One region of the Rhodopseudomonas sp. RCAM05734 genome, then DNA from elsewhere that is predicted to be linked to it. Evidence: predicted binding sites of a transcription regulator. Region 1 holds the regulator's gene; each other region holds the start of a gene.
What was found. The regulator PhoB, encoded in region 1, activates phosphate uptake and scavenging genes when phosphate is short. The targets are predictions, from matches to a motif close to TGTCATNNANCTGTCAT.
Positions count from the first base shown of each region.

Region 2: a site for PhoB is predicted at 3,601-3,617, ahead of ACUXVA_RS09730 (Orn/Lys/Arg family decarboxylase). Genes of this name have one in related genera too.
Region 3: a site for PhoB is predicted at 4,606-4,622, ahead of ACUXVA_RS19285 (DUF47 domain-containing protein). Genes of this name have one in related genera too.
Region 4: a site for PhoB is predicted at 4,236-4,252, ahead of ACUXVA_RS02065 (inorganic phosphate transporter). Genes of this name have one in related genera too.

Region 1 is NZ_CP199742.1:949,962-957,378, reverse strand. Features, by position in the region: gene pstC (phosphate ABC transporter permease subunit PstC) at 1-844, shown strand, start outside; gene pstA (phosphate ABC transporter permease PstA) at 846-1,691, shown strand; gene pstB (phosphate ABC transporter ATP-binding protein PstB) at 1,688-2,512, shown strand; gene phoU (phosphate signaling complex protein PhoU) at 2,538-3,254, shown strand; gene phoB (phosphate regulon transcriptional regulator PhoB) at 3,267-3,971, shown strand; gene ACUXVA_RS04680 (GcrA family cell cycle regulator) at 4,138-4,647, opposite strand; gene ACUXVA_RS04675 (aspartate aminotransferase family protein) at 5,161-6,378, shown strand; gene argF (ornithine carbamoyltransferase) at 6,375-7,301, shown strand.
Region 2 is NZ_CP199742.1:2,041,384-2,048,800, reverse strand. Features, by position in the region: gene rbbA (ribosome-associated ATPase/putative transporter RbbA) at 1-560, shown strand, start outside; gene ACUXVA_RS09740 (ABC transporter permease) at 563-1,675, shown strand; gene ACUXVA_RS09735 (alkaline phosphatase D family protein) at 1,755-3,341, opposite strand; gene ACUXVA_RS09730 (Orn/Lys/Arg family decarboxylase) at 3,662-6,019, shown strand; gene ACUXVA_RS09725 (GNAT family N-acetyltransferase) at 6,030-6,605, shown strand; gene ACUXVA_RS09720 (RMD1 family protein) at 6,700-7,417, shown strand, end outside.
Region 3 is NZ_CP199742.1:4,090,338-4,097,754, reverse strand. Features, by position in the region: gene ACUXVA_RS19305 (VOC family protein) at 1-14, shown strand, start outside; gene ACUXVA_RS19300 (peptide chain release factor 3) at 684-2,303, opposite strand; gene sugE (quaternary ammonium compound efflux SMR transporter SugE) at 2,459-2,773, shown strand; gene ACUXVA_RS19290 (inorganic phosphate transporter) at 2,880-3,893, opposite strand; gene ACUXVA_RS19285 (DUF47 domain-containing protein) at 3,908-4,552, opposite strand; gene ACUXVA_RS19280 (methyl-accepting chemotaxis protein) at 4,999-6,993, shown strand; gene ACUXVA_RS19275 (branched-chain amino acid ABC transporter permease) at 7,131-7,417, opposite strand, start outside.
Region 4 is NZ_CP199742.1:392,804-400,220, reverse strand. Features, by position in the region: gene ACUXVA_RS02075 (hypothetical protein) at 1-2,030, opposite strand, end outside; gene ACUXVA_RS02070 (Fic family protein) at 2,041-3,222, opposite strand; gene ACUXVA_RS02065 (inorganic phosphate transporter) at 4,301-5,929, shown strand; partial or broken gene ppk2 (polyphosphate kinase 2) at 6,108-7,035, shown strand; gene ACUXVA_RS02055 (hypothetical protein) at 7,147-7,380, shown strand.

The DNA of each region.
Region 1 (7,417 bases):
CCTGTCGCTCATTGCCGGCGCCTGGCCGGCGATGAAGGAATACGGCTTTGCCTTCCTGTGGACCGCGCGCTGGGCGCCGTCCGCCGATCCGCCGGTGCTCGGCGCGCTTGGCCCGATCTACGGCACGCTGATCACCTCGGTCATTGCCATGGCGATTGCCATCCCGGTCGGCCTCGGCATCGCGATCTTCCTCACCGAGCTGTGCCCGCAGTGGCTGCGCCGCCCGATCGGCATGGCCGTCGAGCTGCTCGCCGGCATTCCCTCGATCATCTACGGCATGTGGGGCTTCTTCGTGCTCGGCCCGTTCCTGGCCAACCACGTGCAACCCTTCATGATCAACACGTTCGAAGGCGTGCCGGTCCTCGGCACCATTTTCGCCGGTCCGCCGTCCTATCTCAGCCTGTTCAACGCCGCTTTGATCCTCGCCATCATGGTGCTTCCGTTCATCACCTCGATTTCGGTGGACGTGTTCAAGACCGTGCCGCCGGTGCTCAAGGAGGCCGCCTACGGCGTCGGCTGCACCACCTGGGAAGTCGTCCGCAACGTCGTCATCCCCTACACCCGCGTCGGCGTGATCGGCGGCGTTATGCTGGCGCTCGGCCGCGCCCTCGGCGAGACCATGGCGGTGACCTTCATCATCGGCAACTCGTTCAAGATCTCCGGTTCGGTGTTCGGGCCCGGCACTACTATTTCGGCGGCGATCGCCAGCGAATTCGCCGAAAGCGACGGGTTGCATCAGTCAGGCCTGATCCTGCTTGGCCTGCTGCTGTTCGTGCTGACGTTCTTCGTGCTGTCGGGCGCGCGCCTGATGCTGATGCGGCTTGAGAAGAAGGCGGGCAACTAACATGAACCCGATTTACGCCCACCGCCGGCGGATCGACATGACGATCCGTACGCTGTGCTTCGCCGCCGCCCTGTTCGGCGTCAGCTGGCTGGCGATGATCCTGTTCACGCTGTTCACCAACGGCCTCGCCGGCATCAGCGTGCAGATCTTCACCCAGAACACGCCGCCGCCCGGCTCGACGGAAGGCGGCCTGCTCAACGCCATCGTCGGCTCGATCATCATGACGGTGATCGGCGTCGGCATCGGCGCGCCGCTCGGCCTGCTGGCCGGCACCTATCTCGCCGAATACGGCAAGAACGACCGGCTCACCGACGTGATCCGCTTCATCAACGACATCCTGCTGTCGGCGCCGTCGATCATCATCGGCCTGTTCGTCTATGGCGCGGTGGTGGTGCCGATGGGCGGCTTCTCGGCCTTCGCCGGTGCGCTGGCGCTGGCGGTGATCGTCATCCCCGTGGTGGTGCGCACCACCGAGGACATGCTCGGCCTGGTGCCCAACCCACTGCGCGAGGCGGCCTCGGCGCTCGGCCTGCCGCGCTCGCTGGTGATCCGCCGCATCGCCTATCGTGCGGCCCGCGCCGGCCTCATCACCGGCGTACTGCTGGCGACGGCCCGCGTCGCCGGCGAAACGGCACCGCTGCTGTTCACCGCGCTGAGCAACCAGTTCTTCAGCCTGGATCTCACCAAGACCATGGCCAACCTGCCTGTGACCATCAACAACTTCGTGCAAAGCCCCTACGAATACTGGAAGCAGCTCGCCTGGAGCGGCGCCCTGATCATTACCTTGACCGTACTTGCCCTGAACATTGGTGCACGCATTCTCGGCGCCGAGAGGACAACCAAATGAGTGAGCTTTCGATTTCCACCAGCGTTCCCGGCGTTGCAGTGCCGCCCTCGGCGGTGCAGGGCGACGAGCGGCCCAAGGTCAGCGTGCGCGACCTCAATTTCTATTACGGCGAGCATCACGCGCTGAAGCATATCAACCTCAACCTGATCGCCAACAAGGTCACGGCCTTCATCGGCCCGTCGGGCTGCGGCAAGTCGACCCTGCTGCGCATCTTCAACCGCATGTACGACCTCTACCCCGGCCAGCGCGCCGAGGGCCAGGTCATGCTCGACAGCCAGAACGTGCTCGACCCCAAGCTCGACCTCAATCTGCTGCGCGCCCGGGTCGGCATGGTGTTCCAGAAGCCGACCCCGTTCCCGATGACCATCTACGAGAACATCGCCTTCGGCGTGCGCCTGTACGAGAAGATCTCCAAGTCGGAGATGGACGGCCGGGTCGAGAAGGCGCTGCGCGGCGGCGCGCTGTGGAACGAGGTCAAGGACAAGCTCAACGCCTCCGGGCTCAGCCTGTCCGGCGGCCAGCAGCAGCGCCTGTGCATCGCCCGCACCATCGCGGTGCGGCCGGAAGTGATCCTCTTCGACGAGCCGTGTTCGGCGCTGGATCCGATCTCGACGGCGAAGATCGAGGAGCTGATCGACGAGATGAAGGACGAGTACACCATCGCCATCGTCACGCACAACATGCAGCAGGCCGCGCGCGTCTCCGACTCCACGGCCTTCATGTATCTCGGCGAGCTGATCGAGTTCGGTCCCACGAACAAGATCTTTACGTCGCCGACCGATCGTCGCACCCAGGATTACATCACTGGCCGTTTCGGCTGACGCGCATCGCGCGAGAGGATTGATTATGGCTTTTGAACATACGACGAAGGCATTCGACGGCGACCTGCAGGAACTGACCCGGCTCGTCGCCGAGATGGGCGGACTGGCGGAGCGCCAGATCACCGATTCCGTCGACGCGCTGGTCCGGCGCGACGTCGAACTCGGCTTGCGCGTGGTCGCCGCCGATCAGGAAATCGACCAGATGCAGCGCGACATCGAGGAGCGCGCGGTGCTGACCATTGCCCGGCGCCAGCCGATGGCGGTCGACCTGCGCGAGATCGTCGGTGCGATGCGCGTCGCCACCGACGTCGAGCGCATCGGCGACCTCGCCAAGAACATCGGCAAGCGCGTCAACGCGCTCGACAGCGATTTCCATCCGCTGAAGCTGATCCGCGGCCTCGAGCACATGACCAATCTGGTGCAGTCGCAGGTCAAGGCCGTGCTCGACGCCTATGCCGCGCACGATCTGCCCGCAGCAATGGCGGTGTGGAAGGGCGACGAGGAGATCGACGCGATCTGCACCTCGCTGTTCCGCGAGCTGCTGACCTACATGATGGAAGACCCGCGCAACATCTCGTTCTGCATCCATCTGATGTTCTGCGCCAAAAACATCGAGCGGATCGGCGATCACGCCACCAATATCGCCGAGACCGTGTTCTACATGATCGAGGGCCAGCAGATCCTCGATAAGCGCCCCAAGGGCGACATGACCAACTTCGCCACTGCTCCCGGCAATACGTAAGGTACACCGCATATGAACGCACGCATTCTGGTGGTTGAGGACGAAGAAGCGCTGACCACGCTGCTGCGTTACAACCTCGACGCCGAAGGCTATGACGTCGAGACGGTGGCGCGCGGCGATGACGCCGATACGAGGCTGAAGGAAAGCGTGCCCGACCTGGTGGTGCTGGACTGGATGCTGCCCGGCCTGTCCGGCATCGAGCTGTGCCGAAGGCTGCGGGCGCGGCCCGAGACCAAGGCGTTGCCGATCATCATGCTCACCGCGCGCGGCGAAGAGAGCGAACGCGTTCGCGGTCTCGCCACCGGCGCCGACGACTACATCGTCAAGCCGTTCTCGGTGCCGGAGCTGCTGGCGCGGGTGAAGGGGCTGTTGCGCCGTGCATCGCCCGAGCGCCTTGCCACCGTGCTGGCGTTCGGCGACATCGAACTCGACCGCGACAAGCGCCGCGTCGCGCGTTCCGGCCGACCGATCGATCTCGGTCCGACCGAATACCGGCTGCTCGAATTCTTTCTGGAGCATCCCGGCCGGGTGTTCAGCCGCGAGCAGTTGCTCGACAGCGTCTGGGGGCGCGATATCTACATCGACGAGCGCACCGTGGACGTTCACATCGGCCGCTTGCGCAAGCTGCTCAATCCCGGCGGCGAGCAGGACCCGATCCGCACCGTCCGCGGCGCCGGCTACGCGCTGGATGACCGCTTCGACAAGGCGGCGGAGTAGTTTCTTCGGAGATTTTCGGTGTTCCCCGGACGCGGTGCACTGCGCCGCGTGAGCGGCGTGGTGCGCCGCAGATCCGGGGTCCCGGTTGTTTGCTGGAAAGAAGAAATCGGGATCCCGGATCTGCGGAGCGGCATAAAGGATGCCGCACCGCGTCCGGGAAACCAGACTACCTGATCGGCTTCGGTGCCTGCCGACGGCGGTCGCTTGCCGGCTGGTAGGCGATGCGCGAGTGGTGCGCGCAATAGGGCAGGCTCTGCAGGGCCTTGCCGCCGCAGAAGTAGAATTCCGGATTGCTGGGATCGCCGATCGGCCAGTGGCAGGTCGCCTCGTTGAGCTGCAGCAGGCTCAGCCGCTGCGCCATCGGCACCACATTGTCATAGGTGACCGGATCCGGCTCGACTTCGACTTCGAAGGCGTGGGCCAGCGCGGTGTTGCCGCGGGCCACCGGACGCGTAACCCGCATCATGTGCTGGGCCGGACGCGCCTTGCGCGGACGCGGCGCCGCCGAGGTCGGGCTCTTGGCACGGCCGGACAGGCCGAGGCGGTGGACTTTGCCGATAACCGCGTTGCGCGTCACATTGCCGAGCTCTGCGGCGATCTGGCTGGCCGACAGGCCGCCTTCCCAGAGCTTCTTCAGTTGCTCGACGCGATCGTCGGTCCAGGTTATTACCGTCATCGCACTCTTCCCTTCGTGTCGCGCCGGCCGATGTCAGGCAGCGCAGCGACTCCAGCGTCACAAAAATCCCTGCAGTCCGAATCCCTTAGCGCTCGCCGGGCGCAAAAATTGCGACCGGACGTTTACGCCGAACACTGGACCGTAGTGGAACACAATCGCGCACGATATGTCGTACCCGATAGATCAGAAGCTACAATATGCCGTGACTCTGGCGCAAGAGTCAGGCATCGCGCGTCCACATCCTTGTGCTTGCAAAACAGAGAAATCGGTTTTTTGTGCGATTCTGTCATCAGGGAAACGCACCCGGACTCCAATAGTTGCCTCGATCGTCGGGGCCGTCACCGGAATACTACGGGGTTTCCGCGGTGCGCCGAGGTTGACAGCCACCGCCGTCACCATAGAATAATGCCCACGTGCCGCCTGGAAAGGCGGCACGTTTCGTTTCCGGGGTAGGTTGTCCGATCTCGCACAGGCGCGTTCGCCCAGTCACCCGAAGTTCCGATCGGATTGGTTATGACCAAGAGCGCAAGCACGTCTCATTTGCTGCCGGTATTTGCCAGGGCGGATCTCGCCTTCACCTCGGGCGAGGGCGTCTGGCTGACCGCGATCAACGGCGAGCGCTATCTCGACTTCACCAGCGGCGTCGCGGTGAATTCGCTCGGTCACTGCCATCCGCATCTGGTCGCCGCCCTGCAGGAGCAGGCCACCAAGCTCTGGCACATGTCGAACCTGTTCAAGAGCCCGGACGGCGAGCGTCTCGCCGCGCGTCTGTGCGAAGAGAGCTTTTCCGACTACGTGTTCTTCGCCAATTCCGGCGCCGAGGCGATGGAATGCGCGATCAAGATGGCGCGCCACTATCATTTCTCCAAGGGCCAGCCCGAGCGAACCCGCATCATCACGTTTGAAGGCGCGTTCCACGGCCGTACCCTCGGAACGCTCGCCGCCACCGGCGCTGCAAAATATCTCGAAGGCTACGGCAAGCCGCTCGAGGGTTTCGACCAGATGCCGTTCGGCGACATCGAGGCCGTCAAGAAGGCCGTCGGTCCCAACACCGCCGCCATCCTGATCGAGCCGCTGCAAGGCGAAGGTGGCGTCCGCGCGCCGTCGCATGCGTTCGTCCGGGCATTGCGCGAGCTTTGCGACGAGAGCGGCATCCTGCTGATCTTCGACGAGGTGCAGACCGGCATGGGCCGCACCGGGTCGCTGTTCGCCCATCAGCGATTTGGCGTCACGCCGGACATCATGTCGCTGGCCAAGGCGCTCGGCGGCGGCTTTCCGATCGGCGCCTGCCTGGCCACCGCGGAAGCTGCGGCCGGCATGGCACCGGGCTCACACGGCTCCACCTTCGGCGGCAATCCGCTGGCGGTGGCTGCGGCCAATGCGGTGATGGACGTGATGCTGAAGCCGGGCTTCTTCGATCATGTCAACCGGATGTCGCTGCTGTTCAAGCAGAAGCTGGCGTCGGCGGTCGATAGCTTCCCCTCGGTGATTTCCGAAGTGCGCGGCGAAGGCCTGCTCATCGGCCTCAAGGCGGTGGTGCCGTCGGGCGATCTGGTGGCAGCTTTGCGTGACGCAAAACTGCTGACGGTCGGCGCCGGCGAAAACGTGGTGCGCTTCCTGCCGCCGCTGATCGTCAACGAGGCTGAAATCGAGGAGGCCATCCAGCGCCTCGAGACCGCCTGTGTCGCGCTGTCACCGTCTGCCGCGCAGCAGCAGGGAGCCGCGTCATGACCAAAGCGCTGCGGCATTTCCTCGACCTCAACGAGGTGCCCACCACGGAACTGCGAAAGATTCTCGATGCCAGCGTTGCCATCAAGGCGAAGCTGAAGAGCAGCGACAAGCGTGACCGGCCGCTCGAGAACAAGACCCTGGCGATGATCTTCGAGAAGCCCTCGACCCGCACCCGTGTGTCGTTCGAGGTCGGCATGCGTCAGCTCGGCGGCGAGGTGGTGATGCTGACCGGCGCGGAAATGCAGCTCGGCCGCGGCGAGACCATCGCCGACACCGCGCGCGTGCTGTCGCGCTTCGTCGACATCATCATGATCCGCATCCTCAGCCATGACTCGCTGCTTGAGTTGGCCGAATTTGCCACCGTGCCGGTGATCAACGGCCTGACCCGGAAGTCGCACCCCTGCCAGGTGATGGCCGACGTCATGACCTTCGAGGAGCATCGCGGGCCGATCAAGGGCCGCACCATCGCCTGGACCGGCGACGACAACAACGTGCTGATGTCGTGGGCGCACGCGGCGGAGCGCTTCCAGTTCAGGCTCAACGTGGCGACGCCGCCGGAGCTCGCGCCGAAGAAGCCGTTCCGCGACTGGATCAAGGCGACCAACGCGCCGATCGTGCTCGGCACCGATCCCGACGCCGCGGTGCGCGACGCCGACTGCGTGGTCACCGACACCTGGTTCTCGATGGGCGACAAGGACGGCGAGACCCGCCACAACCTGCTGAAGCCCTACCAGGTCAATGCACGGCTGATGGGCCTGGCGAAGCCCGATGCCATCTTCATGCACTGCTTACCGGCGCATCGCGGCGACGAGGTCACCGACGAGGTGATCGACGGCCCGCAGTCGGTGGTGTTCGACGAAGCCGAAAACCGCCTCCACGCCCAGAAGGGCATCCTGGCCTGGTGCCTCAACGCGGTGGCGTAAGGCGAAGCTACAGCCGATCTAGTTGTTTGCCGGTGCGGTTCTATCGTCCCCTCTCCCCCGCGCGCGGCGCAGCCGCGCGAAGGTGGGAGAGGGTGGCATAGGCGGCCTTCGGCCGC
Region 2 (7,417 bases), 1.1 Mb from region 1:
TGCTGATGATCCCGGCGATGCTCGCGGTGCTCAGCGTGGTCCGCGAGAAGGAGCTCGGATCGATCATCAATTTCTACGTCACCCCGGTCACGCGGCTCGAATTCCTGGTAGGCAAGCAGATTCCCTATGTCGCACTGGCGATGTTGAACTTCCTGCTGCTGACGGCCTTCGCGATGTTCGCCTTTCAGGTACCGTTCACCGGCAGTTTCCCCACCTTCGCCGCCGGCGCGTTCCTCTATGTCATCGTCACCACTGGCATGGGACTGGTGATCTCGACCTTCATGAGCAGCCAGATCGCGGCGATCTTCGGCACCGCGCTGCTGACCCTGATCCCCGCCATCCAGTATTCCGGCCTGATCGATCCGGTGTCGTCGCTGCAGGGCGCCGGCGCCGTCATCGGGCGAATCTACCCGACCACCTATTTCGTCAACATCACCCGCGGCACGTTTTCAAAGGGCCTTGGCATTTCCGAGCTGGCCGGTTCGTTCTGGCCGCTACTGATCACCATCCCGATCCTGCTGGCTCTCGGCGCGGCGCTCCTCAGGAAGCAGGCGGACTGAGCATGCGGCTGGCCAACATCCTCGAACTCGGCGTCAAGGAACTGCGCGGGCTGGCCCGCGATTCGATGTTGCTGTTTCTGATCGGCTACGCCTTCACATTCTCGATCTACACCGCCTCGAAGGCGCTGCCGGAAACCCTCAACCAGGCGGCCATCGCCATCGTCGACGAGGACCAGTCGCCGGTGTCATCGCGCATCATCACAGCATTCACTCCGCCGTATTTTTCGAGTCCCAGCCTGATCAGCCAGCGGCAGATGGACAGCCGCATGGACGCTGGCATCGACACCTTTGCGCTCGACATCCCGCCGAACTTCCAGCGCGACCTGCTGGCCGGCAAGTCGCCGACCATCCAGCTCAACATCGACGCCACCCGCATGACCCAGGCGTTCTCCGGCGGCGGCTATATCCAGTCGATCGTTACCAGCGAGGTCACGGAGTTTCTCAAGCACTACCGGGCTCCGACCACGGTGGCCGTCGACCTGGCGTTGCGGGTGCGTTTCAACGCCCAGCTCAACAAAGGCTGGTTCGGCGCCGTCAGCGAGGTCATCACCGCGATCACCATGTTGTCGATCATCCTGACCGGCGCCGCCCTGATCCGCGAACGCGAGCACGGCACCCTCGAACACCTGCTGGTGATGCCGGTGACGCCGTTCGAGATCATGGCGAGCAAGATCTGGTCGATGGGCCTGGTCGTCCTGCTGGCGTCCAGCGCCTCGCTGCTGTTCGTCGTGCAGGGCTTTCTCGCCGTCCCGATCCAGGGATCGATGCTGCTGTTTCTGCTCGGCGCAACGCTGCAGCTGTTCGCCACCACCTGCATGGGCATCTTCCTGGCGACCATGGCCGGCACGATGCCGCAGTTCGGCCTGCTGCTGATGCTGATCCTGCTGCCGCTGCAGGCGCTGTCCGGCGCCATGACGCCGCGCGAGAGCATGCCGGAGGTCATCCAGTACATCATGCTCGCGGCGCCCAATACGCACTTCGTGATCATGGCACAGGCGATCCTGTTCCGCGGCGCAGGCCTCGACGTGGTGTGGCCACAGCTCGCCGCGCTGTTCGGCATCGGCGGCATCCTGTTCTTTTTTTCGCTGCGGCGGTTCAGGCAATTTCTGCAATGAGGATCGGGCGCGTGGCGACACGCCCATTGCGCGAAACAGATAGCCGCCCCAAGCGACGGCTATGCGGATTCACTCCGCTCTAGAAGTGCTGCGACAGCACCGGGCCAGTCCTGGCGTCCGGCTTCGGCGGAATCTGCACCGACCACAGCGCGCGGCCATCGACGTCTTTCAGCGTGACTGTCATCGCTTCGGTGCCGCCGTCGATGCTGACATGGCCGAAGAACTGCAGCCCGAAGCAGGGCGCCAGGTTCTCGCCCTGGGTCGCGCTGCAGCCCTTTTCGTATCTCACTTCGGGCCCGAACGTATTGTCGAGCTCGCCGGGAGCCCAGGTTCCGGCGTGCAGCGGCCCGGAGACGAATTCCCAGAACGGCGCGAAGTCCTGGAAGACCGCGCGGTTCGGATCGTAGTAATGCGCGGCGGTGTAGTGCATGTCCGCGGTCAGCCAGACGGTGTTCACGACACCGGCGTGTTTGATGAACGACAGGAGATCCGCGATCTCGTGCTCGCGCCGTGACGGCGGCCCGTCGCCGAGCGCGATGGCGTCGAGGCTGATCAGCCCGATCGGCAGGTCCGCGGCGATCACTTTCCACGTTGCATTCGACGCCGCCAGTTCGCGCTTCAGCCACGCCAGTTGCACCGGACCGAGGATGAAGGCCGGATCCCGCTCGTCGCCCTTGTTCCAGGTGGAGTCGCGATAGGAGCGCATGTCGAGCAGAAACACGTCGAGCAGCGGGCCGTATTCGACCTTGCGATAGACCCGACCGCCCTGCTCCGGCTGCCCTCGCATCGGGATGAATTCGTGGAAGGCCTGACGCGCGCGTGACACCAGTCGCGAGACGCCGTGCTCGTCGTAGCCGCTCTCGTCGACCGATCCGATCGGCGACCAGTCGTTGGTGACCTCGTGGTCGTCCCATTGCGCGAGGATCGGAATCTGCGCGTTGAAGGCACGCAGGTTGTCGTCGAGCAGGTTGTATTTGTAGTTGCCGCGGAACTGCGCGAGGCTATGGGCCACGACGGATTTTTCCTCCGTCACAATATTCCGCCAGATGCCGCCGTCCGGCAGCTTCAGTTCGGCCTCGATCGGGCAATCCGCATAGATGTGATCGCCGGAATGGATGAAGAAGTCCGGCCGGTTGTCCAGCATGGTGCGGTAGCTGCGCAGGCCGCCGCGGGCGGGATCGATGCCCCAGCCCTGCCCCACCGTATCGCCCGACCACACGAACGAGATCGACCGCATCACGGCAGGCGCGGTCCTGAAATGCCCGACCTGCGTTTCGCCGGCGAAACGACCGTCCGCGATGTCGTCGAATCGCACGCGATAGAAAATGTCCTGGCCGGGCGGCAACCCGTCGAGCAGCAGCTTGGCGGTGAAATCGCTCTCGGGCAGTGCATCGACCCGGCGCGAGCCGAGGATATTGTGGAAGCTCTCGGTGGTGGCGTAGTCGACCTGCATGCACGCGGCGCGGTCGGCGCGCGCCCAGACCACGGCCTTGTCGCTCGAGACGTCGCCGGACTGCAGGCCGCAACTGATGTTGGGGCGGTCCGCCGCGCGGCTGAGAAACGGCGCGGCGATGCAGCCGATCCCGGCCAGCGCGGCCGATGAGGCCGAACGCGACAGGAACTGGCGTCGTGTCGGCCTTGCATAGCTGGATATCGTTGCGACCATGGCACCCCGTCGAATCGCGGCGGAGCATGCCCATGGCAGTTGACCGGCAGCCGAAGGATTTGCGACAGGCCGGTGACCTGACGGCAGCGCCAAAACGCCGGCCGGCTCCAGCAGGGCCGGACGGCCCCCCTTCAGCTTGCCCCGCTGCCACGCCATCGCGGAGACATGTTCGGCTTGCATACAGCCTGAGGCTGCCATAATGCGGCGCCGACAGTTCCCAAACATCTTTTCCGGCGGATAGAGGCCTGCGGGCTGGCTTAGTCACCTATTCGTCATGTAACCCAGCGAGACAGATCGCCTCGGACACATTCGGTGGACACATGGACTATTTCAAACGCTTCAATTTCCTGTTCGCGATGCCGACCTTCGACGCGGACGATCTCGAGGGCGTCCGCCTGAACCAGATCGTCGACGAGATCGAGCGATCCGGCTTCGAGGTGGTCAAAGCCCGCAAGCTGGAGGACGCCGCCATCGCGGTGCAGACCGACGCCGCGATCGGGTGCATGGTGGTCGATTGGGGCAAGAAGGGCCTGGAAGGCAAGACGGCGGCGCTGATCAACCTGATGCGGCGACGCGGCCTCGACTTCCCCATCATCCTGCTGATTCGCCGCAAGCGGTTCGAGGACGTGCCGGTCGAGGTGCTCGACTTCATCGACGGCTATATCTTCCTGTCGGAGGAGACGCCGCCGTTCATCGCCAAGAACCTCATCAGCCGCATGAAGCAGTATGCCGAGACGCTGAAGACGCCGTTCTTCGGCGCGCTGGTCGACTATGCCGAGGAAGGCAACCAGCTATGGACCTGCCCCGGCCACAACGGCGGCGTGTTCTACAGCCGCAGCCCGATCGGACGGGTGTTCATGGAGCATCTCGGCGAAGCCGTGTTCCGCGACGACCTCGACAACTCGGTGCTCGATCTCGGCGACCTCCTGACCCATGAAGGCCCCGCGCTGCAGGCGCAGAAAGAGGCCGCAAAAATCTTCGGCGCGGAAAAGACCTATTTCGTGCTCAACGGGACCTCGACCTCCAACAAGGTGGCCCTGTCCGCCCTGGTGACCGACGGCGATCTGGTGCTGTTCGATCGCAACAACCACAAGGCCGCCCTGCATGGCGCGCTGATGATCTGCGGCGGCGTGCCGATCTATGTGCCCACCGTGCGCAATCCCTGGGGGCTGATCGGCCCGATGAACTGGGAGGCCTTTGAAGAGGAGGCCCTGCGCGAGCGCATCCGCGTCAATCCGCTGGTGACCGACAAGGATGCCTGGAAACGTCCGCGCCCGTTCCGCGTGGCGGTGATCGAACAATGCACGTATGACGGCACCATCTACAGCGCCGAGATGATCATCAAGCGCATCGGCCATCTCTGCGATTACATCCTGTTCGACGAGGCCTGGGCGGGCTTCATGAAGTTCCACCCGCTCTATGCCGGCCGCTTCGCCATGGGCCTCGGCGATCTCGGCCCGGACTCGCCGGGCATCATCGCCACCCAGTCGACCCACAAGCAGCTCGCGAGCTTTTCGCAGGCGTCGCAGATCCACATGAAGGACCGCCACATCCGCGGTCAGAAGCGCCGGGTGGAGCATCGCCGCTTCAACGAGAGCTTCATGCAGCACGCCTCGACGTCTCCCTTTTATCCGCTGTTCGCCTCGCTCGACGTCGGCGCGCAGATGATGAAGGGCCGCTCGGGCGAAGTGCTGTGGGACGACACGATCCGTCTGGGCATCGAACTGCGCAAGAAGATCCGCGCCGTCCGCCGCGAGTTCGAGGAGAAGGAGGCGCGCCCCGAGCGGCGCTGGTTCTTCGAACCCTTCGTGCCCGAGCGCGTCGCTATACCCGACGCGGCCCACGAAGGCGGCGTGCATGATGTGCCGTGGGAGAGCGTCAGCACCGACCAGCTGGCGACCAACCCGTCCTATTGGCAACTGGCGCCGGATGCCGCCTGGCACGGCTTCCCGGGCATGGCGGCCGGCTTCGCTATGACCGATCCGAACAAGCTGACGCTGCTGACCCCAGGTTTCGATCGCGCCACCGGCGGTTACGCCGAACACGGCATCCCCGCGCCGGTGGTGGCGCAGTTCTTGCGCGAAAACCGTATCGTCCCGGAAAAGAACGACCTCAACTCGCTGCTGTTCCTGCTGACGCCGGGCGTCGAGGCCAGCAAGGCCGGCACGCTGATATCGGGCCTTGTCGCCTTCAAAAAACTGCACGACGACAACGCGCTGCTGGAAGAGGCCATCCCCGAATTCGCGCGGCGCCGGCCGGCGCGCTACGCCGGCGTCCGGCTGCGCGACCTGTGCGGGGAGATGCACAGCTTCTTCCGCAATGCCGATGTCAGCGTGCTGCAGGCCAGGCAATTCGCCTCCGAGCATCTGCCGGAAATCGCGATGTCGCCGCATGACGCTGCGCGCGTGCTGGTGCGTAACGATGTCGACTACCTGCCGATCGACGAGATCGCCGGCCGCATCGCGACCACGCCTTTCGTGGTCTACCCGCCGGGCATCGCGACGATCGTGCCGGGCGAGCGCCTCAGCGCGCGGGCGCAGCCGATGATCGACTATCTCAAGATGTTCGAGACGTCGTTCAATACGTTCCCCGGCTTCGACGTGGAAATCCAGGGCATTTACCGCAAGGTAGAGGCGAACGGCCGCATCCGTCTTTACACTTACGTCGCCAGCGAATAGCGAAGCGCGTATGGACACCACAATACCCAGCGAAAACAGTCCCCCGATTGTCGTGCGGCCGTCCCGCGACACGGATGTCGAGGCCATGCTGGCGATCTACCGTCGCCATATCCGCCAAGGCATCGACGAAGGCGTGAGCGACGGCGAGACGCCGCAGCCCGACGACCTGCGCGACCGCCGCAAGAACCTGAAGAGCCGCCGCTTCCCGCATCTGGTGGCGACGCGGGGCGGCGAAGTCGTCGGCTATGCCTATGTGGTGCTGTTCCGCAAGCGACCGGCCTATCGCTTCACCGTCAAGCACTCGATCTATATCCATGACGAGCATGTCGGCCACGGCATCGGGCAACGCCTGATGCGGGAGCTGATCGACGTCTGCGCCGCGGCGGGCTTCCGGCAGATGATCGGTTACATCGATGCCGACAACACCGCCTCGCTCGGGCTGCACGACAAGTTCGGCTTCGCCAGGGTAGGATTGCTGCCGGGCATTGCCTATCGACACGGCCGCTGGGCCGATACGATCATGGTCCAGCGCTCGCTTGCCACCGGCTCCACGACACCTCCGCCCGTGCCGCTGTTCGGACGGTGACCTGCGCAGTGGGCCCGGCACGATCTCCGGCGGTCGAATCTGAAATGCCGTATCCCCGGTATTTGCGATAGACTTTGATGACAGGCTCCCTGGCATGATCGATTCAGAACTCACAGGCCGCATCTCGGTTCACGCCCTCCACCTTGGCGACCGGATCAACACGTCGGGCTACGAGGGCGATATCATTTCAGCGAATCCCCTTGCCGTTCGTGCCGGGGCGCGCGGCGCGGCGATTCTCTTCCGCTATGGCGTTGCGGTTCTGGTGGGCCTGACCGCCGCAGAAGAGGCTGCCTTTCTCGATTCCGTCGCTGGCCGGATCCTGGGCCGGATCGGACAGGCAGAGGAAGAAAGCACGACCGTCGAGATCGCCGGCGGCGCAGACGACCAGATCGCCGCAGGCGGCCCGATCAAACTTGGCGACATGTCGTCGCCGCGAATCCTGATCGTCGCAGACGTGCTGGCCAAGAGCGTTGCGCTGGCCAGCGACGAGCGCGAGGTGACCAAGGTCTTCGGCATTATCGAACCCTTTGCCGCCGAACTGGCCACCCGCGGACGAACCCGCCGCAATCGAACCGAGATCCTGAAACTGATCGGCAACGCCTTGCTGGTGCAGCACCGGGTATCCGGTCGCGTTGCGGTGGCGGAGAAGCCCGACGCGTTGTGGGATCGCCCCGATCTGGAGCGGCTCTATGCCCGGCTGGAAGACGAGTACGAGTTGAAGGAGCGGGTCGAAACGCTCGATCGAAAGGTCGCGGTCATTGCCGAGACGGCAGAGACATTGGCTGATATCATCGACACCCGACGCTCGCTTC
Region 3 (7,417 bases), 3.1 Mb from region 1:
AGCTGCCGGAGTGAGGCGATGCGAGTGGGACGATGCACCGCGCCGATGATGCGCAGGGCAGCGCCGCGACCACAACTGTCATCGCCCGGCGCCTGTCCTCGACTTGATCGGGGATGACCGGGCGACCGAGTATTCCGCGGCGTCAGTGATGGCGCCGAAATGCCGGCGTTTACCCGGTCACCCGCTTTCGCGGGTGACGACAAGCGGAGAGTATCGCTCTACGGCTGCTTGTTCACGTCGTTCTAAGCGGGATGACGCGGGTCGCGACAACTCGCGCCGATGATGCGCAAGGCAGCGCCGCAACCGCAACTGTCATCGCCCGGCGCCTGTCCTCGACTTGATCGGGGATGACCGGGCGACCGAGTATTCCGCGGAGTCAGTGATGGCGCCGAAATGCCGGCGTTTACTGGGTCACCCGCTTTCGCGGGTGACGACAAGCGGAGAGTATCGCTCTACGCCTGCTTGTTCACGTCGTTCTAAGCGGGATGACGTGGGCCGCGACCACAACTGACATCGCCCGGCCAGGCGCGCAATTGCGCGTCAGGACCGGGCGATCCAGTACACTCCGGCATCAATGATAGCACCGCGACGTTTGTGGTTACTGGATCACCCGCTTTCGCGGGTGATGACAGTGGAGAGCGGGCGATATTCCGCGCGCGATCTCTGCCATTAACAGCGTCGCCTCACGCCTTCTTCTTCACGTCTTTGATATCCGAGAACACTATGCCTTCGGCGCGTTCGCGGGTGTAGTTCAGGTAGAACTCGTTCTTGGCCAGGAACACCGGATCGCCGTCCACGTCGTCGGCGACGCCCGACGAGTTGTTGCTGACGAACGTATCGAGCTTCTTGCGGTCGTCGGATGAAATCCAGCGCGCCAGCGAGAATTCGGAAATCTCGAAGTCCACCGGCAACTGATACTCAGCCTGCAATCGCGCCTTCAGCACGTCGAGCTGCAGCATGCCGACCACGCCGACCAGGGCCGGCGCGCCGTCGCGCGGGCGGAACACCTGTACCACGCCCTCTTCCGACATCTGCTGCAAGGCTTCTTTCAGCTTCTTGGCTTTCATGGCGTCGGTGAGCCGGACGCGACGGACGATTTCCGGCGCGAACGAGGGCACGCCGACGAAGGTGAGATCCTCGCCCTCGGTCAGGGTGTCGCCGATCCGCAAGGTACCGTGGTTGGGAATGCCGACCACGTCGCCGGCAAAGGCCTCGTCGGCCAGCGCGCGATCCTGCGCGAAGAAGAACTGCGGGCTCGACAGCGACATGTTCTTGCCGGTGCGCACCAGCTTGGCCTTCATGCCGCGGGTCAGCTTGCCCGAGCAGAGACGTGCAAAGGCGATGCGGTCGCGGTGGTTCGGATCCATGTTGGCCTGGATCTTGAAAACGAAGGCCGACATGGCGGGCTCGCTGGCTTCCACCTTGCGCAGGTTGGAATCCTGCGCGCGCGGCGGCGGCGCGAACTTGCCGAGGCCTTCCAGGAGATCGCCGACGCCGAAGTTGCGGAGCGCCGAGCCGAAATACACCGGCGTCATGTGGCCTTCGCGGAAGGATTCGAGATCGAACGCCTTGCCGGCTTCCTTGACCAGCGACAGTTCCTCGAGGGTCTCGGAGACGTCGAGATTGGGATGGCGCGCGGCGAGGTCGGCCACCGCAATATTCTCCGCCGCACCGGTCTTGGCGCCGCCGCCTTCCAGCAGGCGGATGCCGCCGGTGGAAATGTCGTAGGTGCCGAGGAAGTCGCGGCCGCGGCCGACCGGCCAGGTCATCGGCGTGGTGTCGAGCGCCAGCGTCTTCTCGATCTCGTCGAGCAGGTCGAAGGTGTCGCGGCTCTCGCGGTCCATCTTGTTGATGAAGGTGATGATCGGAATGTCGCGCAGACGGCAGACCTCGATCAGCTTCAGGGTGCGCGCCTCGATGCCCTTGGCGGCGTCGATCACCATGACCGCGGAATCGACCGCCGTCAGGGTCCGGTAAGTGTCTTCGGAGAAGTCCTCGTGGCCCGGCGTGTCCAGCAGGTTGAACACCAGGTTGTTGAACTCGAAGGTCATCACCGAGGTGACCACGGAGATGCCGCGGTCGCGTTCGATCTTCATCCAGTCGGACCGGGTCGAGCGGCGCTCGCCCTTGGCGCGGACCTGGCCGGCCAGGTTGATGGCGCCGCCGAACAGCAGCAGCTTTTCCGTCAGCGTGGTCTTGCCGGCGTCAGGATGGGAGATGATCGCGAAGGTGCGGCGTCGGGCCACTTCCATGGCGAGCTGGGCGCGCGCGGGCGATTCGGCAGTGAGGGCAATGTCGGACATGGAGTTGCCTGTGGCAGGGAAAGCGGGCGCAATCAAGGGAAAATGCGGGAAAACGGCCGGGTTGCGCGCAACGGCGCTGGCCCTCATATAGGCCGGGGAAGGACGACCTTCCATTCCTTCATGCGCAGGACGGCCTGCTTGTTCCGGAGGCCGTCATGGCGTGGTTTCTACTGTTGATTGCCGGGTTGCTCGAGGTCGGCTGGGCCGTCGGGCTGAAATACACCGAGGGCTTTACCAGGCTGATCCCCTCGGTGCTGACCCTAACGAGCATGACCGCGTCGGTCGGCATGCTGGCGCTGGCGCTGAAAACCCTGCCCATGGGAACCGCCTATGCGGTGTGGACCGGGATCGGCGCTGTCGGCACCGCAATCCTCGGCATCGTGCTGTTCGGCGATCCCTCGAGTTTCGCCCGGATCGCCTGCATCGGGCTGATCGTCGCCGGCATCGTCGGCCTCAAGCTGGTGAGCTGAACGCTGGATTGTAGGATGGGTAGAGCGCAGCGAAACCCATCAGCAGAAGTTGATGGGTTTCGCTCCGGCGCTTCGCGCCTCCGCTCTACCCATCCTACAAAAAGCCCTAAAACGGCAGATGCACCAGTTGCACGGCCCAATAGGCCAGCGCCGCGACGATCGCCGACGCCGGGATGGTGATCACCCAGGCGTAGACGATGGAGCTGGCCACGTTCCAGCGCACCGCGGAAACGCGGCGGGCGGCGCCGACGCCGACGATGGCGCCGGTGATGGTGTGGGTGGTCGAGACCGGCACGCCCAGAAACGTGGCCGCGAACAAAGTCGCGGCGCCGCCGGTTTCGGCGCAAAATCCCTGCATCGGTGTCAGCTTGGTGATGCGCAGGCCCATGGTGCGCACGATCCGCCAGCCGCCCATCAGCGTGCCCAGCGCCATGGCGGTCTGGCAGGCCATCACCACCCAGAACGGCACCGAAAATTCGCTGCCGAGATGGCCCTGCGAATAGAGCAGCACGGCGATGATGCCCATGGTCTTCTGCGCATCGTTGCCGCCATGACCAAGCGAATACAGCGAGGCCGAGACGAATTGCAGGATGCGAAAGGCGCGGTCCACCGCGAACGGCGTCGAGCGCACCGAGGCCCACGAGACGATCGCGGTCAGCACCAGCGCCAGCAGGAAGCCGATCACCGGCGACAGCACGATGGCCAGCAAAGCCATCGACAGGCCTTCCCATTCGGCCGCGGCAAAGCCGGCCTTGGCGAGGCCGGCCCCCAGCAGGCCGCCGATCAGCGCATGCGAGGAACTCGATGGAATCCCCAGCCCCCAGGTGATCACGTTCCAGACGATGGCGCCCATCAGCGCGCCGAAAATCACCGAGGCATCGATCACATGGGGATCGATGATTCCGGTGCCGATGGTGTTGGCGACGTGCAGCCCGAACACGGCAAAAGCGACAAAATTGAAGAACGCCGCCCACAGCACGGCGTATTGCGGCCGCAGCACCCGGGTCGACACGATGGTGGCGATCGAGTTGGCGGCGTCGTGCAACCCGTTGAGGAAGTCGAACAGCAGTGCGATGGCGATAAGGCCGATCAGCACCGGAAGGGCGAGCGTGGCATCCACTGTGCAGCCCTGCCCTAGACCTGTTCGATGACGATGCTGTTGATCTCGTTCGCCACGTCGTCGAAGCGGTCGGCGACCTTCTCGAGATGCTTGTAGATCTCGGCGCCGACGATGAAATCCATGGTGTTGGCTTCGCGGTGCTTGAGAAACAGCTCCTTGAGGCCGATGTCGTGCAGGTCGTCGACGCGGCCTTCGAGCTTGCCGAGTTCTTCGGTGATCGCTGTCAGCAATCCGACATTTTCGCCGATGTTCTTCATCAGCGGCAGCGCGCGGCCGACCAGGTTGGCGCATTCCACCAGCAGCGTGCCGATCTCGCGCATGGGCGGCTCGAACTGCCGCACCTCGAACAGGATCACCGCCTTGGCGGTCTGCTGCATCTGGTCGATGGCATCGTCCATCGACGTGATCAGGTTCTTGATGTCGACGCGGTCGAACGGGGTAATGAAGGTGCGGCGCACCGCGGTGAGCACCTCGCGGGTGATGGCGTCGGCGTCGTTCTCGAACTGGTTGACGCGCTGGCAGAACACCGGCGTTTCGTCGCCGCCACGCAGCATCCCCAGCAGCGCTTCGGCGCCTTGCACCACCGTCACCGAATGGCGGGCGAACAGGTCGAAAAACCTCTCTTCACGCGGCAAGAAGCTTCGGAACCAGCGCAGCATCAATCAATCCATTTCGCGTCAAAATCTGCAGGACGCCGCCTCGGGCGGCACCCCGTCACATGAGCGTCATAAAGCATTTTGAGACACGCCGGGCAATTGGCGGGCGTCATCCACCGCTTTGTGGCACCAAACGGTGGATGACCGGGCGCATACAATCCCGGGCGGCACGTCGGGTCGGACATGGTCCGGGACCAGCCCCCGCGCCTCGGTCGACACCAACGCGTCTGCAATCGGCGCTGCCGCGAACGCGCGAGCTGGCCCGGACACGACCGCACACACGCCAAACGCGGCACGCCACGAATGGCATTTTGCAATCAATGTGACATGCACAAAACGCTGCGCGCCAAAATGAAAATAAACAGTTTGGCGGACCACGATACCTTTACGAATTGATTCAGAAATCGCTGCCTAGAAGCCTCTGACATGGTGTCAGAGGACCACTGCAAATGTTCGCACTACACAATCGTCGATCGCTTGCCGGGCTGCTTTCCATCACGCGCATCAGGATTGGCCTGCGCCTGCAGATCGCCTTGCTCGCCATCACCGGCGTTATCCTGACAGGCGCGATCTGCCTTGCCGGCCTGCATTTCGGCACCGAGGCGCAACGACAGGCCGACAGCAGCGTGTTGCTGCGCTCCCATGTCACAAGCCTGTCAGATAACTATTCGGAAGCCGGACAGATCGGTGCGGATTTTCTCCGCAAACCAACTGAAAAACTCGTCGACCGATACGACCACGTGCTGCAGCAGGCCCTGTCCCACCTCGCGGAAACCGAGAAACTGGTGGAGGCGGTGGAGACCGACGCGCCGCAGCAGATTTCAGCGCTGCGATCGGGCATGAACCTCTATGCCACGCGCTTTCACAACATCATTGCCGCGCAGCGGATCATCGGGTTCAGCGACAAGGACGGGCTGCAGGGCAAGCTGGGCTCGGCCGCACGCCGGCTGGAGCTGCGATTATCCGAGCTGGACCAGCCGCGGCTGACAATGCTGTTCCTGGCCATGCGCATCAACGAGAAGGACTTCGCGCTGCGCGGCGACGACAAGTATTTTGACAGGCTGCGCGAGCGCGTTGCCGAGTTTGAAACCGCCCTCAAGTCGTCAGACCTGAGCGAACAGCAGAAAGCGGAAACGACAGCGCTGGTTCGTACCTACGAACAGGCCTTCATGGCCTACTCGGTCAGCCAGAGTTCGCTCAATGAGGAAGCCGAGGACTTTGCCAGCGTTTTCGCGCGCACCCGACCGCCTTTGCTGATCCTCAGCAAATTCGCGACTGATCGCTATGAGGCCGCGGCGCGCCATGCCGACGAAACACGCGACCTGCTGTCCTCGTCGATCAAATTCGCCATCCTTGGAATCGGATTGCTGGCGCTGATTTTCGGACAGCGGATCGCGAAGTCGATTTCCCGGATGACGCAAGCCATGCAGCAGCTCGCCTCGGGCCGATTCGACCTTGTGCTGCCCGGTCTCGGTCGCAACGACGAAATCGGCGAGATGGCGCGGGCGGTCGAATCCTTCAAGGTCAAGGCCGCCGAACGTGCCGCCGAGCAGGTTGAGGAGAAAAGCCGGCAGGATCGCATGGCCGACGAACGGCGCAAGGCGGAGACGCATAGGCTCGCGGACGCCTTCGAGAGCGCGGTCGGCGACATCATCAACGCGGTGTCTTCGGCCTCGACCGAACTCGAAGCGACGGCCGTGACGCTGAAGGCCACCGCGCATGTCACCGAAGAACTCTCCCATGACGTGACCCTGGCTTCCCGGGACGCCTCCTCCAGCGTCCATTCGGTCGCATCGGCGGCCGGCGAGATGTCCTCGTCGTTCAACGAGATCGGGCGGCAGATGACGGAATCCACGCAGATCGCCGGCGCAGCCGTGCGGCAGGCGCAGGAGACCGACGCCAAGGTCAATGCGCTTTCCGAGGCCGCCGTGAAGATCGGCGACGTCGTCGATCTCATCGCCAAGATCGCCCGGCAGACCAACCTGCTGGCGCTGAATGCGACCATCGAAGCGGCCCGCGCCGGCGCATCCGGACGGGGCTTCGCGGTGGTCGCCCAGGAAGTCAAAACCCTCGCGGCGCAGACCGCCACCGCCACCGGCGAGATTCGGCAGCAGATCGGCGGCATGCAGACGGCGACCGACATTTCGGTGTCGGCCATCAAGGCGATCGGCACCACCATCGACCGGCTGGCGGACATCGCCGGCAGCAGCGCGGTCGCCGTCGAGAAACAGCACCTCGTCACCGGCGACATTGCCCGCAATGTCGAGCGCGCCTCGGCGGGCGCCAGCGAAGTCACAGCCAAGATCGTGGAAATGAGCCGCGGCGCCAGCGAGACCGGCGTGGCCTCGTCGCAGGTACTGGCTTCGGCCCAGCAACTGTCCGGCGAAAGCAACCGGCTCAAAATCGAGGTGGAGAAGTTTCTCGCAACCGTGCGGGTCAATTAAGGTCGGGAAGTCGCACCGCGGTGAAGCACCTCGATGCGCCCCGCTTCACGGTGCAACGAACGGCCCCGCCATACAGCGCGGCAGGAACGCGCTTGCGTGGCGCCGAACCAGCCGACGCTGCGCGCGGACGCTGCTGATTACAGCGAGCGCTTGAAGTAGTGCGCGATCTCGCCAATCACGCCGCGCCGGAAGGTCAGCACGCAGACCACGAAGATCACGCCCTGGATCACCGTCACCCACTGGCCGAATCCGGCGAGATATTGCTGCATGGCGATGATTACGAAGGCGCCGACCACCGGCCCGAAGATGGTGCCGAGGCCGCCGACCAGGGTCATCAGCACGATTTCACCGGACATGGTCCAGTGCACGTCGGTCAATGAGGCGTTCTGCGCCACGAACACCTTCAGCGAACCGGCAAAGCCCG
Region 4 (7,417 bases), 560 kb from region 1:
ATGAATCTGGCAAAGTCATTCAGTGCGAGCTCGAATTCTGCTCTAGTTACCTCTCCTACAGTGGGCGCAAGCGGTGTGGGAAGCACGGTTCCACCCAGTTGCAGGGCGCGTTCGCGCAGTTCCGTCGCGTTTTTGCGCAAATTCTCGTCTTTGCTTGCTGACGCAAGTGATTTTGTAAGAGCGGTGACGGCGCCAGAGAGGTCGCCTGCCTCGAAGAGTGACTTGCCGAGGGCGAACATCAGCCCTGGTAAATCTCCACGGAGTGTCAGTTGCTTGCGCAGGAAGATCGCGGCATCTCCCCACTGCTCTGTCTCCCACAAGCAATCGATCAGCCCGTTGCGCGCGAATCCATCAAAGGCATCAACATCGAGAATTTCCCGAAACCACTTTTCGGCCCGACGATTTTGCTTCATGCGGAGAAGTTGTTGTGCCATCGCCATGCGAACCGGCTGGAGCATGGCATCCCTACCTTTCGCAGCAACGATGCGATTGCGTGTTTCTTCCAGTATTTCCAAGCGGGCAATATCGCCCAGAGACGCATCTCCAGTAGCTTGCAAAATCCGCACGGCGGCGATGATTTCAAGGTTGTTTGCAGCTTCAGCGTCTTGAAGGAGCGCTTCCGCAAGGTTCGCGTCGAATTCTTGGGCCAATGTGCTGGTGCGCTGGGCAAGCTGAAAATGAGAGAGCTTGAGCTCGTCCGTCAGGCTTTCGGCTTCAGTCTCATAGGCGTCAGCAGCGGCGCTATCGCCTACGTGGAGTGCTTCGATGGCGGCCAGATGCAGTGAGCTGACAAACTCAGCCTCAATCCCAATAAGGTTCCTGCTCAACGCCACGGCTTCCGCTGCATCTTTAAAAGCGTCTTCATGCTTGTTGAGCCGTGCAAGACGGTTGGCGCGGGCATGGAGGGCGGCAGCGCGCACGCGGCGATCCAATAGGCCGTCTTGGTCTAGTAATTGGACGATTTCATTGAGCGTTTTAATTGCTTCGACGGGATCATGGTTCATCAAGATGTTGACGAGGCCCATCAAGCTCTTCCCGGCTTCGTGTTTGTTACCAGCCTCCAGGAACGCATCTGCGGAGAGCTGATTTGCGCGGCGGAGCCCCGGGTCTTTCGGATCCAGCACCATAGAGATGTTGCGCCATGCCCAGGCACGGCTCTCAGGACCTAGTTCATTTGGATCTTTCACCAGGTCGTAGAGGGTCGACAGGCCGGTTTCCCGGTTACCCCGTTTAATGGCAGCTATGGCAATGATCGTTCTAAGGGATGCGATCTGCTCGGTGGTCAGTGTCGCCGGGTCCTCAATAAGGAGGGCATCCGCATCTTTACCGGCAATCTCGTGTTGGCCAAGGCGCTGCGCAACGGTCAATCGTGCATCCCGAATCATGCGTCTGTCGGCGTTGGAGAGGGCAGAGACGTCCAGGCGAACAAGTGAGCTAAGCAACTTTTTCGTGGGCGGAAGCGAGAACGCGGCTTTATCGGCCCCCCGCTTGATCGCCTCTACGGCTTCATTAATTTCATTTTTGTCTAGCAGGGCATCGACCTCGATAGCTAGGTCGTCGCTTCCTTTTGCAAAACTCTGCGCAATGGCATCAACGATTTTTCGCCCCAATGGGCTATCGGGGGAAGTGAACGCGTGCATTGCATTCTGTGTCCCGACCATACTGCCGGTGTTCAGGTCTAGCTGAATGTTCACCTGGAAATCACTTGCAGGCAGCTCCTCAACGCGGAAGCCGTGAAATCTCAAAAGATCTGCAAGTGGTCCAAAGTCATCCGAGGGTGTTGCGGGGTGAGCGCTTTGTCCAAGTGCACCGTGTCGATTGGCACCAAACTCATCAAGGATGGGTTTGATTCGTGAGGCGACGGCATCGGATTGAGCGGCGCACTGCACGGACCATCCGCTATCCGCATTTTTTGAAATTGTAATGGTTGCGAGGGGACGACTGTTGCTCTCCGCGCCCTCAAACACAGCAAAACGGATAGTGGGCAGCGTTGGTTCGCCGGGGGATGATGCTGGGTCCACGGTTTCCATCGAAGCTCTGTTACGTCGTAATTGCTGGTCCGGTGTACAAGCGAGGAAACCATCTATCGACTACGGTAAGCGGGAAACCCAGCCGGACTGCCGACCGCGATGTTGGCGAGACCAGGAAGCCTTTTTCAATGAGCGTATTGAGGACTGTTCTAGCTTGGCGTTCCTGGTAGCCAGTGAGGTCGGGAGCCCTGCCGCGTGAGAACTCACCAGCCAGGACGGCTTCGCGCAACAGCGGCCAGCTACCCTTCGGCAGACGGTCGGCCCGGGTCTCTTCCTCGCACCAGATTTCCATGCGCCGCTGAAGTTCGGCGGGTTCAAACAGCGATTCCATGAAACTCACCTGGTCGATGCAGCTAGACAGGAAGAACGTGCAGAATTCGACGAGGCCGGATTGTGTCAGGTTGCCGCGCCCGTCGAGGTCGCCGCGACGTGGCTCGTCGGCGGCTTGCAGGGCCGCCTTGTAGTTATCGACGGCACGGGCAAGTCCCCGAGACACGGACCAGAGGCTTGAGCCGATGCCCAGCTCTTTGAGGAATGCATGCGAATAGAGGCGTGCCACCCGACCGTTGCCATCCGCGAACGGGTGAATCCATAGCAGGCGGTGGTGCGAGGCTGCCACGCCGATGATCCGCTGGATCTTGGGGAGCTTTTGGTTGCCGTAGGCCGTGGCGAAGCGCTCAAGCAGTGGGGACAAATCCTCCGGGGCAGGGGGGATGTGACGGCCAACCTGGACAAGGATGTGCCTTAGGTCACCCGGGACGACCTTCTCTTGTCGGTCGGTTTTTGGATCTGAAACGACGAGCAACTCTTCCGGCAATTGCTGGCAGAATTCCTTGTGTACCCAACGGATGAACTCAACCGAGGTCGAAGGCTGGGGCGCTAGACCCCCATCGATCTTTTTCTGTACGTCGATGTGCGCCCGAGCTTCGAGCTGGAGGTTACGTTTTTCGGGTTCGGCGCTGTAGTCACCAGCCAAGGCGCGATCGATATCGATGGGGTGGGTATGGTGCCCCTCGATGAGGTTGCTGTAATAGCAGTTCATTGAGCGGACGAGGTCGCCGATGCCCTCCTGCATCACGGGGTGAAGGCGGCCTGCCAGGGCATTGCTCTTGGCAACCAGATCGGTGGCGAGGTCGGATAGGCGTTTACTCTCTTCAGGGAAGAGAGGCTCCATTGTGCTTGAAGTGGTCACTTTTGCCGCTTTCGTTGCCGGTTCTAATTTATATATATCAATGACTTATAATAACTAAGGCTCTTGGGATTGCCGGTTAGTTTGCCGGTTCCATTGCCGGTTGGCAACGGGATTTTCAAGGGATGCCACTGTGCGCGCCAGAGGGATGTGTATTGGAGGCAACAACCCTAGGGCGAGGGTGGCTGGTTTAGGAAATGGGTGGTTTGCTAACTCTGAGTGAGCAAAGACGCCCAATCTTAAACCGCTCGGCCAGTGTGGGAATGGCTGGGGTTGAGCACGCACTCCGAGCGTTGGATGCAGGCCCGGCCCTGAAGAGCTCGGCGGCGAGCGATAACGAACCCTCGCTCCCAGATGGGCGGCTCGTCAAGATAGGCTGCCTAAACGTGAGACTTTTGCCACAAATGGGGGTGCTTAAGTCACTGATTTAGCACGCGAACTAGCACGAAAATATTTTTGAATGGAATAGCATTAGTAATCTCAATAGGTTGGACGTTCCGCCATCCGTCTCATAACCTGAAGGTCATAGGTTCAAATCCTATCCCCGCAACCAACCTTTGTATTGAATTGAATGTCTTGACCCGCCTCTGGCGGGTTTTTTCATGCCCCGCGGGCTTTGCCCGCTCCACAGTTCCGCCCTCGTCGTCGCGGCTTTCTCGCGATATCGCTCCGTGGTCCGAAGCCATCCCTGTGGCTGAAGCGGCACCTGCCGTCGACCTATCGAGCGGCCGGCCACTTCTTCGATCTCGCCGACTATCTTTCGTTTCGCGCCAGTGCGGCGATGCAGGGGATCGCGCCTATCGCCGAAATAGGAATAGAGCGCAGAATGCGCTTCGCCGCTTTTTCAAATGACTGCCATCAGCGCATTCGTATCGGCGCCGTTCGAATCTTCTCGCTCATGCGGCCTCGATTGAAACCTTCCTGGCCTTTCCGGCAGCCTGACGCGCGCTGGGGAACCGGCGCGGAAGGTCGGCAATATGCTCCCCGCCTCGCTCTTGTTGTCGAATTGTCGCGGCTGTCATCCCAGCTTCAAGACAGTCGGGCACAGATTAACGCCTATTAACCGGCAGGGGCGTTATCAATGACCGATTTCACGATCAACCAAACAGGCGACAACGGCGGGCTTATAGAGCCGGCATCGCGGCCCAATCTCGACAAGGGGTTCAATCCCTTCACCATGATCCTGTTCTTCGGCATCCTGGCCGCGGGCGCGCTGTTTGTCGCCTACAGCATCTATGTCGACGTGCAGGCGACCGGTACCCGGGTCACCTCCTATCTGCCCTACCTGTTGCTGTTCGTGGCGCTGCTGATCGCGCTCGGCTTCGAATTCGTCAATGGTTTCCATGACACCGCCAATGCGGTGGCCACGGTGATCTACACCCACTCGCTGCCGGCCGAATTCGCCGTGATGTGGTCGGGCCTCTTCAATTTCCTCGGCGTGCTGTTCTCGACCGGCGCCGTCGCCTTCGGCATCGTCGCGCTGCTGCCGGTGGAATTGATCCTGCAGGTCGGCAGCTCCGCCGGTTTCGCCATGGTGTTCGCGCTGCTGATCGCCGCGATCATCTGGAACCTTGCGACCTGGTATTTCGGCCTGCCGGCCTCCAGCTCGCACACCCTGATCGGCTCGATCATCGGCGTCGGCGTCGCCAACGCATTGCTGCGCGGTCGTGACGGCACCTCCGGCGTGGACTGGGGCAAGGCCACCGAGATCGGCTACGCGCTGCTGCTGTCACCGCTGGTCGGCTTCGCCTGCGCCGCCGGCCTGCTGTTGCTGCTGAAGATGATCGTCCGCAATCCCGCGCTCTACGCTGCGCCGGAAGGCAACAAGACGCCGCCGCTCTGGATCCGCGGGTTGTTGATCCTGACCTGCACCGGCGTCAGCTTCGCGCACGGCTCCAACGACGGCCAGAAGGGCATGGGTCTGATCATGCTGGTTCTGATCGGCACCGTGCCGACCGCCTACGCGCTGAACCGCGCGTTGCCGGAATCCCAGGTGCAGCAGTTCCAGGTCAACTCGATTGCCGCCGCCAAGGTCGTCGCCGCCAAGGGCGCCGGCCACAGCATCATCGGCGATCCCCGCCCGGCGGTGACGCAGTACGTCTCGCAGCACAAGATCGTCGAGGGCACCTACCCGTCGCTGGCCGTGCTGGTGATCGATATCGGCAACCAGGTCCATACCTACGGCACGCTTGACAAGGTGCCAGCCGAATCCGTCGGCAATACCCGCAACGACATGTACCTCGCGTCAGAAGCGATCCGCTTCCTGATGAAGGACAAGGAAAACGACCTCAGCAAGGATGACGTCGGCGTGCTGAACACCTACAAGGGCTCGCTCGACTCCGCGACGAAGTTTATCCCGACCTGGGTGAAGATCGCGGTGGCCATCGCACTTGGGCTGGGCACCATGATCGGCTGGAAGCGGATCGTCGTTACCGTCGGCGAGAAGATCGGCAAGTCGCATCTGACCTACGCGCAGGGCGCCTCGGCGGAACTGGTGGCCGCGGCCACCATCGGCGCCGCCGACGTGTTCGGCCTGCCGGTCTCGACCACCCATGTGCTGTCTTCCGGCGTCGCCGGCACCATGGCGGCCAACGGCTCGGGCCTGCAGATGGCCACCATCCGCAACATGCTGGCGGCCTGGGTGCTGACGCTGCCGGCGGCGATCATCCTGTCGGGTGCATTGTACGTGCTGTTCTCGCGCCTGTTCTGAGGCCCTTCCCGGTTCGTCGATTGCCTTCGACGAACCGGGCCGACGATGGAAGAGAGACCGGACCGCACTCCGGTCTCTCATTCATGTCGAAGCGGGCGCCTGCTTGTCCAGATTTTCTCATCGCGTGCCCACGGACCGATTCAGCGGTCCGCTTGCGGACTGCCACCCGGAGCCATCCATGACCGACAAATCCATCGACGCCGATTTTGAAATGCAGCAGCGAATTCACGAGGAGATGCGCGATAGCTTCGATGAAGAGCTGGAGCTTGAGATCGACGATGATCGGCTCGATCTGCTGACCAACGAGTTCTCGGGGCACAGCGCGAAGGAGACGGTCGACAGGCGGGTCTATTTCAAGGAGCTGTTCCGCCTGCAGGGCGAGTTGGTCAAATTGCAGAGCTGGGTGCAGCTTAACAAGTTGAAGGTCGTGGTGATTTTCGAGGGGCGCGACTCTGCCGGCAAGGGCGGCGTTATCAAGCGCATCACCCAGCGGCTGAATCCGCGGGTCTGTCGCGTCGCTGCGCTGCCCGCGCCAAACGAGCGAGAGCGTACACAGTGGTATTTCCAGCGATATGTGTCGCATCTGCCGGCCGGTGGCGAGATCGTACTGTTCGACCGCAGACTGGTACAATCGCGCCGGCGTTGAGCGCGTGATGGGATTCTGCACCGAGAGCGATGTCGAGGAATTCTTCCGGTCGGTGCCGGAGTTCGAGCGCATGCTGGTGCGATCGGGGATCGTGCTGATCAAGTACTGGTTTTCCATCACCGACGAGGAACAGCATCTGCGTTTTACCATGCGCATCCACGATCCGTTGAAACAGTGGAAGCTGAGCCCGATGGACGTCGAGGCACGCAGCCGCTGGGAGCAGTACACCAAGGCGAAGGAAGCGATGCTCGAGCGTTGCCATATCGCGGAAGCGCCCTGGCATATCGTCCAGGCCGTCGACAAGAAAAAGGCGCGGCTGAATTGCATCGCGCACTTGCTCGAGCAGATTCCCTATAACGACGTGCCGCACGACCCGGTGCTGCTGCCGGCGCGCATTCACAATCCGGACTACCATCGCGGTCCGATTCCGCCGGATATGTACGTCGCTGACCGCTACTGAGCAGCGAACCTGACCGCTTTGGCGCGGCCGTCTCGGCCGTGTCTTCGTTCCTTCGTTTTCGGGCGGTATTGATCGTCGAAAATACTATGGTGTGGCAAGAAGGGGACTGAAATGGACGGCGAACATACGGAATTGGATGAGCTGCAGGCATCGTACAAGGCCTCGGTGGAGGCATGGATCGCCGCGATCCGGCGCGAGGAAGCGCTGGCATCGGGGAATCATTCCGTGACCGAGATCGATCTGTGGGAGAAGGCGCATTTCGAGGAAGACGAGACGCGCAATGCCGTGCTGGCTGCCAAGGAAAAATACGAAGACGCATTGCGCGCCAAGTTTTTCGGATTCTAACGCGCTGCATAGTCAGGGGGCGCCGCATTGCGGCGCC